DNA from 4 places in the Citrobacter sp. Cm046 genome. Region 3 is predicted to be linked to each of the others. Evidence: predicted binding sites of a transcription regulator. Region 3 holds the regulator's gene; each other region holds the start of a gene.
The links. Region 3 encodes CRP, which controls carbon source genes, mostly activating them, when cyclic AMP is high. Its sites were predicted from a motif close to ATGTGANNNNNNTCACAT; they were not measured.
Positions count from the first base shown of each region.

Region 1: a site for CRP is predicted at 2,074-2,091, ahead of mlc (sugar metabolism global transcriptional regulator Mlc). Genes of this name have one in related genera too.
Region 2: a site for CRP is predicted at 2,197-2,214, ahead of rhaB (rhamnulokinase). Genes of this name have one in related genera too.
Region 4: a site for CRP is predicted at 1,758-1,775, ahead of OGX98_RS00375 (YjcB family protein). Genes of this name have one in related genera too.

Region 1 is NZ_JAOWGP010000038.1:21,776-26,037, reverse strand. Features, by position in the region: gene ynfM (multidrug efflux MFS transporter YnfM/SxtP(Kp)) at 1-1,045, opposite strand, end outside; gene ynfL (multidrug efflux transcriptional activator YnfL/SxtR(Kp)) at 1,152-2,051, shown strand; gene mlc (sugar metabolism global transcriptional regulator Mlc) at 2,180-3,400, shown strand; gene bioD (dethiobiotin synthase) at 3,525-4,220, shown strand; gene clcB (voltage-gated ClC-type chloride channel ClcB) at 4,176-4,262, opposite strand, start outside.
Region 2 is NZ_JAOWGP010000041.1:54,599-58,860, reverse strand. Features, by position in the region: gene rhaT (L-rhamnose/proton symporter RhaT) at 1-174, shown strand, start outside; gene rhaR (HTH-type transcriptional activator RhaR) at 171-1,019, opposite strand; gene rhaS (HTH-type transcriptional activator RhaS) at 1,171-2,019, opposite strand; gene rhaB (rhamnulokinase) at 2,323-3,792, shown strand; gene rhaA (L-rhamnose isomerase) at 3,789-4,262, shown strand, end outside.
Region 3 is NZ_JAOWGP010000026.1:17,019-21,280, reverse strand. Features, by position in the region: gene OGX98_RS01010 (YccS/YhfK family putative transporter) at 1-1,086, opposite strand, end outside; gene crp (cAMP-activated global transcriptional regulator CRP) at 1,138-1,770, opposite strand; gene OGX98_RS01000 (OsmC family protein) at 2,080-2,487, shown strand; gene OGX98_RS00995 (phosphoribulokinase) at 2,575-3,444, opposite strand; gene OGX98_RS00990 (YheU family protein) at 3,499-3,717, opposite strand; partial or broken gene OGX98_RS00985 (hydrolase) at 3,714-4,262, opposite strand, start outside.
Region 4 is NZ_JAOWGP010000007.1:71,862-76,123, reverse strand. Features, by position in the region: gene pdeC (cyclic di-3',5'-guanosine monophosphate phosphodiesterase PdeC) at 1-1,346, opposite strand, end outside; gene OGX98_RS00375 (YjcB family protein) at 1,896-2,177, shown strand; gene fecI (ferric citrate uptake sigma factor FecI) at 2,330-2,848, shown strand; gene fecR (ferric citrate uptake sigma factor regulator FecR) at 2,845-3,801, shown strand; gene fecA (TonB-dependent Fe(3+) dicitrate receptor FecA) at 3,896-4,262, shown strand, end outside.

The DNA.
Region 1 (4,262 bases), on a different contig from region 3:
TGCTGGCCACGGAATGTGCCGCAAAGAAACCCGCAGAAAAGAGCAACATTCCGGCAAATATTAACCATAGCGACGTGAATAACGTCATCAGCAGACCAAACAGCATCACCCCTGTTGAGAACAACATCACCGGACCACGACCATAACGCGTGGTCATTGAACCCGCTTTTGGCGAACTCCAGGTTCCGGTCAGGTAAGCGACGGACAGCAACCCAACAATCGCCTGGCTGAGTTCCCAGGGAGACAGCATCAGGCGATAGCCGATGTAGTTAAACAGCGTGACGAATGAGCCCATCAACAAGAAACCTTCCGCGAAAAGCAGCGGTAAACCTCTGTCACGCCAGTGCAAACGGAAGTTGATAAACAGCGTCTTAGGTCGCAACGATGTGGGCCTGAAGTGACGGGATTCCGGTAATATTTTCCAGAACATCAGCGCGGAAGCCAGGGCAAAACAACCGATAGCTGCCAGCGCGATTCGCCAGTTAAAAAAGTCGGTAAATACGCCACTGATCAAACGACCGCTCATGCCACCAATCGAGTTACCACTGATATATAAGCCCATCGAGAAGGCCACAAAGCTGGGATGAATCTCCTCACTGAGATACGTCATTCCTACTGCTGCGACGCCACTTAGTGACAGACCAATCAGCGCGCGCATGATTAAAATTCCGTGCCAGCTGGTCATCATTGTCGAAAGCAGGGTACAGCAGGATGCTAACAGCAGCGCGGTCACCATCACCGGCTTGCGGCCAATTGCATCGGAAAGAGGACCGGTAAACAGTAAACCAATAGCGAGCATCGCGGTTGAGATAGAAAGTGAAATACTACTACTGGCTGGAGATACCCCAAATTCATGCGACAGCACTGGCAGTATGGGCTGCACGCAATAGAGGAGAGCAAATGTCGCCAGTCCGGCAGAAAAGAGCGCCAGTGTGACGCGCATAAAAGAGGAGGTACCGCGTTTTATATAACCATCCGGCGGGGTGATAATTTGTTTATCAATATCGCTTGCCGGTGCGGTATCGACAATAGTTGTACGACTCACTTGAAATCCTTGCTCAATCATTACGTCTACAGTACCAGCCTTAAGGGTATGAAAATCCCAATATTCTGTCTAATATATTAATAATCTCAAATAATATTTTAAAAATATGAATATTGAATTGCGTCACCTGCGCTACTTTGTGGCGGTTGCAGAAGAACTTCATTTTGGCCGTGCGGCGGCAAGGCTGAATATTTCACAACCTCCGTTGAGTCAACAGATCCAAATCCTCGAACAGCAAGTTGGGGCACGTCTTCTGGCGCGTACAAATCGTAGCGTGGCCCTGACAGCCGCAGGCAAGCAGTTTCTGGCAGACAGCCGACAGATCCTGGGGTTAGTGAATGAGGCGGCGGCAAGAGCGGAGCGTTTGCATCTGGGAGAAGCAGGGGAACTGCGAATTGGCTTTACCTCGTCAGCACCATTTATTAAAGCAGTTTCAGATACGCTGTCTCTCTTTCGCCAGTGCTACCCCGCGGTGCATATGCAAACCCGTGAAATGAATACGCGTGAGCAAATTGCTCCGCTCAATGAGGGGACGCTGGATCTGGGACTCCTGCGTAATACGCAACTCCCTGACACGCTAAGCTGGGAGGTCATCCTGCATGAACCACTGATGGCAATGATCCCTCGTGTACATCCTTTGGCGCAAAAGCCGGTTGTCACACTGGCTGAACTGGCGAATGAACCGTTTGTCTTTTTTGACCCGCATGTGGGGACCGGCCTGTATGATGATATTCTTGGCCTGATGCGTCGCTATGGCCTCACGCCGACCATCGCTCAGGAGGTTGGGGAAGCCATGACCATTATCGGACTGGTGGCCGCAGGATTAGGGGTTTCCATTCTGCCAGCCTCATTTAAACGCGTGCAGTTGTATGAAATGTGTTGGATCCCCATTGCGGAAGAAGATGCCGTGTCTGAAATGTGGCTGGTGTGGCCCAAACACCGTGAGCAGAGTTACGCTGCGCAACGCTTTCGCCAGCAGCTTTTAGCGGCCGTTCAGTGCGGTTAATTTAGTTTAAAAATGGGTGAAAATGTGCAGTAAATCACACGGCTAAGTAAAAAGTTGACGGGAGCCATTGAAGTGCTTCACCATAGCCTACAGATTATTTCGGAGCGCGAAAATAAAGGGAGTAAGTGGTGGTTGCTGATAGTCAGCCTGGGCATATCGATCAAATTAAACAGACCAATGCGGGTGCAGTTTATCGCCTGATTGATCAGTTAGGACCGGTGTCGCGTATTGATCTCTCTCGCCTGGCACAATTGGCGCCTGCCAGTATTACAAAAATTGTTCGGGAAATGCTTGAAGCACATCTGGTGCAAGAACTGGAAATAAAAGAAGCAGGGAGTCGCGGGCGTCCGGCCGTTGGTCTGGTGGTCGAAACGGAAGCGTGGCACTACTTATCGATTCGTATCAGTCGTGGCGAGATTTTTCTTGCGTTACGCGACCTCAGCAGCAAGCTGGTGGTTGAAGATTGCCTTGAAATGCCGCTTGTCTCCGAGATTCCTCTGCTGACTCGTGTTATTACACAGGTCGATCAGTTTTTTATCCGCCATCAGCAAAAGCTTGAGCGATTAACCTCTATCGCTATCACCTTACCAGGAATCATCGATACAGAAAATGGCATCGTTCATCGCATGCCGTTTTACGAAGATGTTAAAGAGATGCCGCTGGGCGAAGCCCTCGAGCAGCACACCGGTGTGCCAGTGTACATTCAGCACGATATCAGCGCCTGGACCATGGCTGAGGCACTTTTTGGCGCTTCGCGCGGTGCCCGCGATGTTATTCAGGTGGTGATTGACCACAATGTGGGTGCAGGGGTGATCACCGACGGTCATTTGCTGCATGCCGGGAGTAGCAGTCTGGTCGAAATTGGCCATACGCAGGTCGACCCTTACGGGAAACGGTGTTATTGCGGAAACCATGGTTGTCTGGAAACGATTGCCAGTGTTGACAGTGTTCTTGAGCTGGCGCAGGTACGACTTAAGCAGTCGATGAGTTCCTCACTGCACGGACAACCGCTGACGGTGGACTCACTGTGTCTGGCAGCCATGCAAGGCGATTTATTAGCGAAAGATATCATTAGCGGCGTCGGCACCCATGTTGGTCGAATTCTGGCCATTATGGTGAACTTGTTCAATCCGCAAAAGATTCTTATTGGATCTCCGCTCAGTAAAGCAGCAGATATATTGTTCCCGACTATTGCTGACTGCATTCGTCAGCAGGCGCTTCCGGCATACAGTCGACACATTGTTGTAGAGAGTACGCAATTTACTAATCAAGGGACAATGGCGGGGGCCGCGCTCGTGAAGGACGCGATGTATAACGGTTCTTTGTTGATTCGTCTATTACAGGGTTAACATTTTTTAACTGTCGTACGAAAAATTGCGCTATCTCAAGCTGGTCCTGGCTCTCATACCTTAGACTTTCTCCACTGTTTTATTTTCCTGGCTTATATTTCGAAGCATAACGGTGGAGTTAGTGATGCTGAAGCGTTTCTTTATTACAGGTACAGACACTTCTGTTGGGAAGACAGTGGTTTCCCGCGCATTACTACAAGCGTTAGCGTCAGGTGGTAAAAGTGTTGCGGGTTATAAACCTGTGGCCAAAGGAAGCAAAGAAACACCTGAAGGTATGCGCAATAAAGATGCGCTGGTGCTGCAAAGTGTTTCTTCAATTGAATTGCCTTACGAGGCAATCAACCCTATTGCTCTGAGCGAAGACGAAAGTAGCGTGGCACATAGCGGGCCTGTCAATTACACCTTGTTGTCAAACGGGCTTGCGAGTCTGAGCGAGAAGGTTGATCACGTTGTCGTCGAAGGTACCGGTGGCTGGCGCAGTCTGATGAACGATCTGCGTCCTTTATCGGAGTGGGTGGTGCAGGAACAACTGCCCGTGTTGATGGTGGTGGGTATTCAGGAAGGCTGTATTAATCATGCCATTCTGACGGCGCAGGCTATCGCCAGCGATGGACTGCCGCTAATTGGCTGGGTAGCGAACCGAATCAATCCGGGGCTGGCGCATTATGCGGAAATCATTGATGTGCTCAGCAAAAAGTTACCGGCACCGCTGATTGGCGAATTGCCTTACCTGCCTCGCGCTGAGCAGCGCGAGTTGGCCCAGTACATCCGCCTGTCAATGCTGGGTAATGTGTTGTCGGTAGACAGAGTCCTGGTGTAACGTTCGGGACAGCACTGAAGCAACGACACAAGCAATCAATAA
Region 2 (4,262 bases), on a different contig from region 3:
GACTACATGAGCTGGATGCTGCACATGAGTTTCTACGTCCTGTGCGGCGGTATTGTAGGCCTGATTATGAAAGAGTGGAGCAATGCGGGCCGACATCCGGTCAGCGTGCTAAGCCTCGGTTGCGTGGTGATTATCGTCGCGGCCAATATTGTCGGTATGGGAATGGCAAGCTAATCGTTTTGATTACCGAGATGACGCCACTGGCTGGGCGTCATCCCGGTTTCCCGTGTGAACACCACCGAAAAATAGTTACTGTCCTCAAAGCCACAGCGCATAGAAATTTCACTGATCATCAACCGACTATGCTGAAGCAGATACTGAGCATGGCAAATTCGCACTTGCCGGAGGTACTGGTTGATAGTCATTCCTGTCTGGTTACGAAACTGCTGGCGCAAAACACGTTCGCTGCACTGCTCACGGTCGCAAAATTTGTCCAGTTCAAAGGCGTGTTCATGGCTCCCGGCCAGAGCGGTGATCAGTTTATCCAGCAGCGTTTCGCTTGATGTCGCCGGAAGCGTGTCCGTGGCATAACGATGCCGTTTTAGGATCATCACCAGTTGTCCAAATAACAGCTCTGCCAGGTCAAAAGCCTGCGGGTCGCGTTGATGGCTCTCATGCTCAAGCTGGCTAATGACCTGCCGGGCTTGGGTCATCCCGGCGCTGCCCAGTCGCCAGTGCGGCTGTCCCGCCGAGTCATTAAATCCTGGGATCGCGCTTTCCCAGCCCAGATTCAACGTCAGCCGTTCCGGGCAGTAGATAATATTCTGCAAAACGAGGTCGTTAACTGAGGTGTAGGAGTGTTTATCTTCAGCACGAATATAAAACAGATCGCCACGGGTGATGCGGTACGGGCGATCGTTGAGAACATGCAGGCCATTGCCTCGCCAGACCATAACCAGTTCGCAAAACTCATGGGTGTGCTCAGCAAAGACGTTTTGCGGATAGCGATCGGCAACGGCGACCGCCTGCCGGGCATTGGCAAAAAAGTCTGACTTTAGAAGAATTAACCGCTCAGTCACCGTACCACCTCGATGCTTTGTTGCCTGATGGCGATACGCTTATCAGGCCGACACTGCGCCCTTGTAAGCCGGATAAGACGAAACTGTCATCCGGCGTTAAGGAACGTGATTATCTGAGAACTGGCGGCAAAAAACGTTGATAGCATTCGCGTTACTGGAGGCTGCTTCCCGCAGTGCGGTCACGTCCCTGGCGAATATCGCGTGGCGACCAGTCGAACTCCCGGCGAAACAGCGTCGAAAAGTGGTTACTGTCGCCAAAACCACAGCGATAAGCGATGTCCGTAACACTATCATCGCTGTGGCGTAATAAATGCCGGGCCTTAATGAGCCGCAGACGATTAAGATAGCGCTGTGGCGTCAATCCGGTTTGCTGTTTAAGCTGGCGGTGCATAGTGCGTAAAGAGAGCGAAAACTTTTCGGCTACCGCTTCCCAGCACACCTCATCGGCAAAGTGATCTTCCAGCCACGCCATCAGCTGATTAAGCCGCGCATCATTATCTGTAGCCACTTCCATCAGGCTACTTTTGCGTAACAACACCAGCAGTTGCATAAACAGGATCTCGCGATTTGCCGCCGACGGCGTGTCCATCTCATCACCGAGTTTTTCCATCTGCCCCACCAGCAAACGAACCTGTTGCAACACGCCCTGATTTATCCGCCAGTGGGACGGATACTGACCGTTCAGTTCCTGGGGCAAAAGCTGATTCAGTCCGGCCAGAAACTGAAACGCATCCGGGGAACGATACAGAATATTTGTCAGACACAGGTTGTCAGTATGTTCATATAAGTGTCTGTCATGATCGCGGACAAAACAGACTGTTCCGCCGCTGATGGTGTAGGGCTGTCCGTTGAACACATGGATACCTGTCCCATGCTCAACCACCACAATTTCATGAAAATCATGGTGATGCTCAGGGAATGCTGACTGAGGAAGCCGCGGTTCAATCGTGAGGGTTGCTTTACCTGTCGGAAAAAAATCCACGCAATGCAGTACGGTCATGATGACATCCTTCCCGATCAAATGAACATGGCTGAATAGTAATTAAGGGTTACCACCCTCACCTTAAATTTTTGACGCCAAAGCGCGTAAACAGAGTTAATTCTTCAAGAAATAGTGGGAAAAAACGGGAATTGCGGAAGGGGTCACACCAGGCAAAATCACCTCCATTACCAGGAATTGTGAACACCATCACGTTCACCTTTGCCAGGCTGCCAGCCGCTTATTGAGGCTGTCACTAACAAGAAGGTACACCTTTCCGGGAGTTCTTAGACTGAGCGTAATAAAACTCAGAAGGACCTCGCTATGACTCTTCGCCATTGTGTCGCTGTCGATCTCGGCGCATCCAGTGGACGCGTAATGCTGGCGCGTTACGACAGTGAACACCGCACCCTGACGCTGCGTGAAATCCATCGCTTCGTTAACTGTCTGCAAAAAACAGACGGTTTCGACACCTGGGACATCGACAGCCTGGAAAACGACATTCGCCTTGGTCTGAAGAAAGTCTGCGATGAAGGCATTCGGATAGACAGCATCGGAATTGATACCTGGGGCGTGGATTACGTTCTGATCGGCAAAAACGGTCAGCGTGTCGGACTCCCCGTCTCTTATCGCGACAGCCGCACAACGGGCGTTATGGCACATGCCATGGCGCAGCTTGGCAAAAGCGAGATCTATCGCCGTAGCGGTATTCAGTTTCTCCCCTTCAACACCTTGTATCAGCTCCGTGCCCTGACAGAACAACAGCCAGAACGGGTCTCCCTGGTGGCCCATGCCTTGCTGATCCCCGATTACTTCAGCTATCGCCTGACCGGTGAACTGAACTGGGAATACACCAACGCCACAACCACCCAGTTAGTCAATATCAACACCGACGACTGGGATGACACTCTGCTGGCCTGGACCGGTGCAGCAAAATCCTGGTTCGGTCGTCCCACACATCCGGGGAACGTTATCGGCAACTGGATTTGCCCGCAGAAAAATCAAATCCCTGTGGTTGCCGTCGCCAGCCACGACACTGCCAGTGCGGTGATCGCGTCACCGCTGGCCGATCAAAACAGCGCGTATCTCTCTTCAGGCACCTGGTCACTGATGGGGTTTGAGAGCAGAACACCGTATACCAACGATACGGCGCTGGCAGCCAATATCACTAACGAAGGCGGTGCGGAAGGACGCTACCGCGTGCTGAAAAATATCATGGGGCTGTGGCTGCTCCAGCGCGTGTTAAAAGAACGGAACATCACCGACCTGACGGCGCTTATCGCCCAAACGCAAGCCTCACCGGCCTGCCGTTCCCTGATAAACCCTAACGACGACCGCTTTATCAATCCTGACGATATGTGCGCGGAAATTCAGGCGGCATGCCGCGAAGCAGGCCAGGCCGTTCCCACGCAAGACGCTGAACTGGCTCGCTGCATTTTCGACAGCCTGGCATTGCTGTACGCCAACGTCCTGCAGGAACTGGCGGACCTTCGGGGTGAGGCATTCAGCCAATTACATATTGTCGGCGGCGGCTGCCAGAACGCGTTACTCAACCAACTTTGCGCTGATGCTTGCGGTATCCGCGTCATGTCCGGGCCAATTGAAGCCTCTACCCTCGGCAATATTGGCGTTCAACTGATGACGCTGGACGAGCTGAACAACGTCGATGATTTCCGCCAGCTAGTGATAGCCAACTATGACCTGACGACCTTCATTCCAAATCCTGAAAGTGAAATTGCCCGCTACCAGGCGCAGTTTCAATCAATACGACAGACAAAGGAGCTTTGCGCATGACCACTCAACTTGAACAAGCCTGGGAACTGGCAAAACTACGTTTTGCAGCGGTAGGTATCGATGTCGAAGAGGCATTACGCCAGCTCGATCGCCTGCCAGTCTCTATGCACTGCTGGCAGGGCGATGATGTCGCTGGATTCGAAAACCCGGAAGGTTCGCTCACGGGCGGTATTCAGGCTACCGGCAACTATCCGGGCAAAGCGCGTAATGCCGTCGAACTACGTGCCGATCTGGAGCAGGCGCTGAGCCTGATCCCTGGTCCAAAACGTCTGAACCTGCATGCTATCTATCTGGAATCCGATACGCCAGTTGCCCGTGACCAAATCAAACCCGAACACTTTAAAAACTGGGTTGAATGGGCGAAAGCAAACCAGTTAGGCCTGGACTTCAACCCATCCTGTTTCTCTCACCCGCTGAGTGCCGACGGCTTCACGCTGGCACATGCTGACGACAGCATCCGTCAGTTCTGG
Region 3 (4,262 bases):
AGGGGATTTAAACGACAAATAGCTTTTCAGAGCAGGGAGCAACGGCAATCGGCGCTGCTTATCAGCCATCAAATCCCGGGCATAAAGCGGGCGCTGGGTACGCAGAACGCGGGCAATGCGGCTAAAGTGCCAGTAGCAGAACTGTCCAACGGGATTATCCGGATGCTGCCTGGCAATTTTTTCCAGGGTGCCAATCTGCTTTTCCATTGAAAATCGCGTAGGCAAGCGGTGATACAAAATGTCATCTGCCAGCACTCGTAGTCGGGCGGCGACAGTTCGCGCATTCCAGCGAATCACCTGCTCTGCATGGCTGCGTTCGACCAGTTTCTGCACCTCTTCCGGTTGATGCAGGCTGACGGAAATATGCTCCTGTAAATCCAGAGCCTCCTGAAAGGCACGCAGCAGGCGTTTGTACTCATTGTTGTGATGCGCCGACAGCATGTGCATCTGCTGATAACACTGGGTAATGAGATCGACTGCTTTCTGCTGGCGTACCAGCAGCGGAGGCAGCGCTTTTTCAGGATCGATGTGCTGGGTCAGCAGACTGTATTTAGCCTCACAGTAATCGGCCAGTTCGCGGTATAGCAGGCTGAGTGATTCACGTAGCGGCTGCTCGCGCCACAGCCAAAACCAGAACCAGTTGAACAGACCGTACCACAATGTACCCAGCGCATAGATTAACAGTGGCTCCCAGACGGGCATGTTCCCGGCAAGGCTAAGCGTGAAAATTGCAGCAATGAGCGAGGCGGGCAACAATCGTGCATGCAGAGGACTTAACTCTGCAGTTACGCCGAGAATAAGCGTCAGGCCGGTGAGGATCAGCGGTAACGGTATGGTCTGCGCCAGCAGTAGTTGCATGATCAAACTGCATCCGGCAAACAGCGACGCACCAATAATTAAGCGTTTAAAAAAGCGTTTATGTGGGGTGTCAAGACCGGCAATGTTGCAGCAGGCTGGGACGAGGGAGAAAAGCAGCCCCAGATGTAGTTGACCGATGATAAGACCGACACCCACAGGTAAACACAGCACCAGCGTCTGTCGTAGTGCGTAGTTGATCTCGGGGTGATAAATCAGTCTTCGCCACATCAGTGTAAACAAAAATGGCGCATTACTGAGTAACGCGCCATTTTGGCGGAATTAACGTGTGCCGTAAACGACGATGGTTTTACCGTGCGCGGAGATCAGGTTTTGATCTTCCAGCATCTTCAGGATGCGACCAACGGTTTCACGGGAGCAACCCACGATCTGGCCAATTTCCTGACGGGTGATTTTGATCTGCATGCCGTCCGGGTGAGTCATCGCATCAGGTTGTTTCGCCAGGTTCAACAGCGTCTGGGCGATACGGCCTGTCACGTCGAGGAAGGCAAGGTTACCCACTTTCTCGGACGTAACTTGCAGACGACGAGCCATCTGGGAAGACAGACGCATCAGAATATCCGGGTTCACCTGGATTAACTGACGGAATTTTTTGTATGAAATTTCAGCGACTTCACATGCGGTTTTAGCTCGTACCCAGGCGCTACGTTCCTGGCCTTCTTCGAACAGGCCCAGTTCGCCAATAAAATCGCCCTGATTCAGATAAGAGAGGATCATTTCCTTCCCTTCTTCATCTTTGATCAGCACTGCCACTGAGCCTTTAACGATGTAATACAACGTTTCCGCTTTTTCACCCTGGTGAATCAGCGTGCTCTTCGATGGGTACTTATGAATATGGCAATGAGACAAGAACCATTCGAGAGTCGGGTCTGTTTGCGGTTTGCCAAGCACCATGCGCGGTTATCCTCTGTTATAAGCTGTCTCCAGAGCCAGAAAACGACGCTGCCTCTGGGGTTGCAAAAATGTGCTTCCCGCTACCTGGGAAGGGGGCTGCTAAAAAGTGCACTGCAGCCTGTAATGTGATGTCCTCTGCATACATGCAGTACGTCATTGTATTACTGTAGCATCCCGACTGTTTTAGCATAGCTTTCGCCGTGTGTCTCCTGGTGTCTCGCTTCAGCATGACGCAGGTCGCCTTCCGTTGCGAGAATTGTTATGTGCGCGTAATCTGTCAGGAAAATTGAAACATTGGAGTTACGAAATATGCAAGCGCGTGTAAAGTGGGTTGAGGGGTTAACCTTCCTTGGTGAGTCCGCCTCTGGCCACCAAATTCTGATGGACGGTAACTCCGGTGATAAAGCGCCGAGCCCGATGGAAATGGTGTTAATGGCTGCGGGTGGTTGCAGCGCAATTGATGTGGTGTCGATCCTGCAAAAGGGTCGCCAGGATGTGACCAACTGTGAAGTGAAACTCACCTCTGAACGTCGTGAAGAAGCACCGCGTCTTTTTACCCATATCAATCTGCATTTCATTGTCACCGGCCATGACCTGAAAGATGCCTCCGTGTCCCGCGCGGTAGATCTTTCGGCTGAGAAATATTGCTCCGTGGCGTTGATGCTGGAAAAAGCGGTGAATATCACCCATTCCTATGAAGTGATTGCTGCTTCGTAATGCACGCCTGATGGCGTCATACTTATCAGGCCTGCATGATGTAAACCCGTAGGCCGGATAAGGCATCAGCCGCCATCCGGCAACACTTCACTCGATCCTCTTTCCTTCCATCAGTCGTTGCACTAACGGCAGCATGATCAATTCCATTGCCAGCCCCATCTTGCCACCCGGTACGACTAACGTATTGATGTGGGAGATGAATGAACCCTGCAGCATCGCCAGCAACCAGGGATAATCGATCCCTTCCAGGTTGCGGAAATGAATCACCACAAAGCTCTCATCCAGTGACGGAATACTCTTGGCCGCAAAGGGATTGGAGGTGTCGACAGTTGGCACACGCTGGAAGTTAATATGCGTGCGGGAAAACTGTGGAGTGATGTAATTGATGTAGTCGTCCATTGAACGCACGACCGAGTCCATCACCGCTTCACGTGAGTGTCCGCGCTCGCTGGTATCACGGGTCAGTTTCTGAATCCATTCCAGGTTGACGATTGGCACAACGCCAACCAGCAGGTCGACATGTCGCGCCACATTTTGTTGCGGAGTAACGACACCGCCGTGCAGTCCTTCGTAGAACAGAACGTCAGTCGGCTCAGGTAGTGGTTGCCAGGGGGTAAACGTACCTGGAACCTGGTTCCACGGAACGGCTTCGTCGTAAGTGTGCAGATATTTACGCGACTGGCCTTTTCCTGCCTGACCATACTCAATGAAGGTTTGTTCTAACAGGCCGAAGTCATTGGCTTCGGGGCCGAAATAGCTGATATGCCGTCCGGCATCGCGCGCTTTGCGGATCGCCATGTCCATTTCCGGGCGGGTATAGCGATGAAAACTGTCACCTTCCACCTCGGCAGCACGCAGATTTAACTGCGCGAAAATTTTACGAAACGCGAGGCTGGTGGTGGTGGTCCCCGCGCCGCTGGATCCTGTTACCGCAATCACCGGATGTTTGGCAGACATAACAACTCCATAAATAGGTTGGTTTTTTTATTATAGTCAGCCGTCGGCAGCGGATTACTCGTGAAGCTGTTTCCTCGGCATAATGTTGACCGTTTCATGCAGTTCGGACCACACCAGCACGGCTTCACCAGATTGTAGTTGGCGTTTGACGTCGGCGACTTTTTGTTCGAGCGAGCGTTCATGTTCACCATAATCGGTGCCTTCACGCAAGACAAAGCTTTCAATCAGGTTGTCCAGTGCTTCCGGGGAGATATCCTGCCACGGGATCATCATGATGACGCCTCCAGGTATGTTGTCAGCCAGTCTGGGATACGGGACTCCAGCCACATCTCAGGATGGCGCAATGTGCCACCAATAAATCCGACGTGTCCGCCGTGTTCGGTTAACTGATATTCCACCTGCGATGGCAGGTTTTCCGGTTTGGGGATCACATGATGATCCATAAAAGGATCGTCTTTGGCATGAATAATCAGCGTCGGTTTGGCGATCTGATTCAATAACGGCATGGCACTACACTGACGATAATAGTCTATAGCATCGGCAAAACCGTGGATTTTGGCGGTGATGAGATCGTCAAAATCGCGAATGCGGCGCAGGGATTTCAGTTGCGCCAGACTGACCGGCAGTGAGCCTGGATAGGCTTCGAGTTTACGTGAGGCATTGGCTTTTAAAAGATTGAGCAGATAGCGCTGATAGACCCGGGAGAAACCTTTCTCCATATGGTAGCTACAGGCTTCGAGCACGAAAGGTGCGGATACGATAACCGCCGCATCTATCGGAATGTCTCGCCCTTCTTTTGCCAGCAGGCATGCCAGCAT
Region 4 (4,262 bases), on a different contig from region 3:
ATAAAAGATTTATCGATCTTCAGAATATCAACATTCAATGAAGACAGGTTATGCAGGTTGGAATACCCCGTACCAAAATCATCAAACGCGACTTCATAACCCGCCTGACGAAATGCCTGGATGACCGGGGTCATTTTATGCACATCAATAAATCCGCGTTCAGTCACCTCAACTTTAATCTGCTGCGCTTGCACCGAATACTCGCGTGTTTTATCGGCAATTAAGGCAATCAGTCGGGATGAATGAAAATCAGAAGCGGAAAGGTTTATTGAGATATAAAGCTGAGGGTGCGCCGATAAAAAATAGCCCAGATCGTTGAACACTTCTTCCACCACGTAATCCGTGATCTTCTCTATCATTCCCTCTTTTTCTGCCAGCGGAATAAATTCTGTCGGACTCATTACTTCACCTTTTCCGCCAGGCCAGCGCAGCAAAGCTTCGGCCCCGACGCATTTACCATTTTTGATATCAATGATTGGCTGGTAATGCAGACAAAGCTGACGTTTTTTGATCGCGCGTTTTAACAGGCGGCGGGGAGAGTAGTATTGCTGACGCGTACGCCACCACATTAACAGTATCAGAATGCTGCTAATTGCCCCGAAGGGAAGTGTTAACGCAGCTTCATGATAGAAATTTTGAATTACGCGATCGCCTGTCGTCGACACAATAATCGCAATTGGCCGCTTTTCAGAACGAACGATGGTATAGAAGCGATTACCTTGCTGGAACGTAGAGGCTGCGCCGCGCACCAACGGCAATAATTGCGCAACGTTTACCCCTTCACTTGCAGAGAAGAAGGAATCCGTAACCGTATCATATACTCCCCAGGCCAGACCTGGATCGTCTGACATTACCTCGCTGTAAGATAATGGATTGATAACGACAACGTAGTTTCCCCTTTGCATATACGTCATTCTGTAGCCGGAGAAAAAAGGCGTATCGCGATAGTAATAGATGGAGATGTCCGGTGTACGCTTATAGTCAGCGGTCGGCATAATATACGAGGCAGGGGGTACTAACGATGTGGAGCACAAAAAACGATCAGCCTGCGCATAAATTAGCTCACTGATATATAAGCGACCGCGAATAATATTCAGCATGCTTTTCTGATGTTCAGGGGTACACATCTTCCCTTGATACAGTTGGGCCATATCGCGAGCTAAATCAGCCTGCTGGATCACCAGTTCCGTTTTATTTAACACCAGTTGAGCAAAAGAGCGGAGTTGATTGCGGGTTTCGGACATTGCCCTCAAGTGAGCAAACCATAACGCCAGTACCACGGGGAGCATTACCACCATGAACGTTCCGAGGAGCCTCAGCGTCTTGCGTCGCGCACTGTGAGTCATGTCAGCCCTATTTCCCTGTATCGTATATGCCAGTACCCATCAAGGCAGGATGCTATAAACACCAGCTAGCTAAGTTGCATGAATCTATCAGTATTAGCAACAGACTTCTCTATGTAAAAGTCTGATATTAGTTGATGATGATATTATTTTTCCGTAAGCCAAACTTAGAGTTTAGCTTATTCAGGAACAACATTATCCAGAAGTCGTAATGTTTTATGGGCGTAATACTGGCTGCATAAAAAAAACACATTAAAAAATTTAAAGATTAATTTAGGATAAAGATAACAGGCAGTATGAATGCATCTTATATTGTGAATACTTTATTATCTGCTCGCTCTCAATATAACCACAATTTTAGCATGGCTATAAGCCGACAAAAATAGCGTTCAACACTGGTGAACAAACGAGCACATGTGATATAGTTCACAAAAATCATGTAACAGAAACAACGTTTCATTCATGTAAATGCCCGTCGATAGCCAGAGAGCCACACCCCCTGTGAATCCCCCCGCGCTGTCCTGGGCATCAGATTTTCTGAGGACATTTTTCATGGCAACAATAACAACTGGCGTGGTTCTTCTGCGGTGGCAACTGCTCAGCGCGGTGCTCATGTTTTTAGCCAGTATGCTCAATATTCGGTTTCGTAAATCAGATTATATTGGTCTGGCTGTCATCAGCAGCGGTTTAGGGGTTGTTTTTGCCTGCTGGTTTGCGACCGGATTACTTGGTATCACTCTGGTGGATGTCTCTGCTATCTGGAAGAACATCGAATCTGTAATGGTGGAAGTAATGAGCCATACACCACCAGACTGGCCGATGGTACTGACCTGACCCCAATGAGCCTCCTGCATGGAGGCTTTTTATTACCCACAAAATCAGTCAATTATTCTCTCTCATGTACAAATTCCTCCGCCAACATTGAAATGATAACCATTCTCATATTAACATGCCGCCGTGATGATTAACTGTTGAAACTATCGGCCATGTCTAATCCTGCTCAGTGCGCCCCTCTCTCGTTTGAATCGTTGTACCGTGCGCATCACGGTTGGTTAACCCACTGGCTGACGCGAAAATTACAATCAGCATTCGATGCCGATGATGTCGCTCAGGATACTTTTCTACGTGTTATCAATGGTGAGTCACTCGCCGCCATTCGCGATCCAAAATCATTTTTATGCACCATCGCTAAGCGGGTAATGATCGACCTGTTCCGCCGTAATGCACTGGAAAGAGCGTATCTGGAGATGCTCGCACAGTTACCCGAAGCGCTGGCACCTTCTGCAGAAGAAAAGCAGTCTCATCTTGAAACGTTACAACTTGTTGACCAGATGCTGGACGGACTGAGCACCAAAGCCAGATATGCCTTCCTGCTTTCTCAACTCGATGGTCTTACTTATAGCGATATCGCGCAGCGACTGAGCGTATCGGTAAGCTCGGTGAAAAAGTACGTCGCTAAAGCCACTGAGCACTGCCTGCTGTTCCGTCTGGAGCACGACCTGTGAAAACAACACTTACCGATTCCCGTCGCCAGGCATTACGTTCAGCCTCTCACTGGTACGCTGTACTGACCGGTGAACGTGTCAGCCCTCAGCAGGAAGCCCGCTGGCAACAATGGTATGAACAGGACAGAGATCACCAGTGGGCATGGCAGCAGGTTGAAAATCTGCGTTGCCAGATGAACAGCGTACCAGGAAACCTTGCCAGTCGGACGTTGAATGATACCCGCCTGACTCGTCGCCATGTGCTGAAAGGCTTGCTGATCCTCGCCTGTGCAGGAAGCGGCTGGTCGCTCTGGCACTCAGAAACAGGGGAAGGGTTACGCGCGGATTACCGGACCGCGAAAGGGCAAATCCAGCGACAAAAACTGCAAGATGGCACTCTACTTTCACTGAATACCGACAGCGCAGTAAACGTAAAATTTGACGATCAGCAACGCCTGGTACGCCTGTGGTACGGTGAAATTGCAATTACCACCGGGAAAGATGATCTACAGCGCCCCTTCCGTGTACAGACGCGTCAGGGGCAACTCACCGCACTGGGTACAGAATTTACTGTTACCCAACTGAGCGATGAAACGCACCTTAGCGTCCATCAGCATGCGGTTGAAGTGCGTCTTGCCAGCGATCCCCACCAAATACGGGTGATCCAGCAGGGTGAAATGCTGGTTTTCAGCGCATCACAATTTGGTCATGTACAGCCGCTTAATAACGAATCAGCGAGTTGGACGCAAGGCGTGCTCAGCTTCAGCGACAAACCACTGGAAGACGTTATTACCACTCTCTCTCGCTATCGCCCCGGCATTCTGCGCTGCGATCCTGCCATCGCCGGATTACGTCTGACAGGAACTTTTCCATTAGGAAATACTGATGCAGTGCTGAATGCGATAGCCAAAACACTCCCCGTTAAAATTCAGTTTGTTACCCGCTATTGGGTCACTCTCAGCCCCATCAGTTAAACGATAACGAAAAAAATTATCATTTCCATTGTCCCTTTTCCTCTGGTCGTTCGACTTCATTAATGAAAATACAAAATAATATGATGGAGACGTGATGGCCTTTCATAACACAGCATCTCTGGGGATGTGGATTCGTTTAAGCCTGCTCCCGCTCGCCGGGCTGGCTTCGCTCCCTGCAATCGCGACACAATTTAATATTGCCGCAGGGGATTTAGACAAAGCGCTGAACCAGTACGCTACGCGCAGCGGTATTATTCTGTCGGTTGATGCCTCGCTGACGCGCGGCAAACACAGCGATGGTCTGCAAGGGGACTTTAATCTCGACGAGGGTCTGCATGCGCTATTAAAAGGCAGTGGCCTGCAGGAGAAATCGCTCGGAGATAACACCTGGACGCTGGAACCCGCCCCCGTTGCGACTGAAGACTCATTGACTGTGGTCGGCGACTGGCTGGGCGATGCCC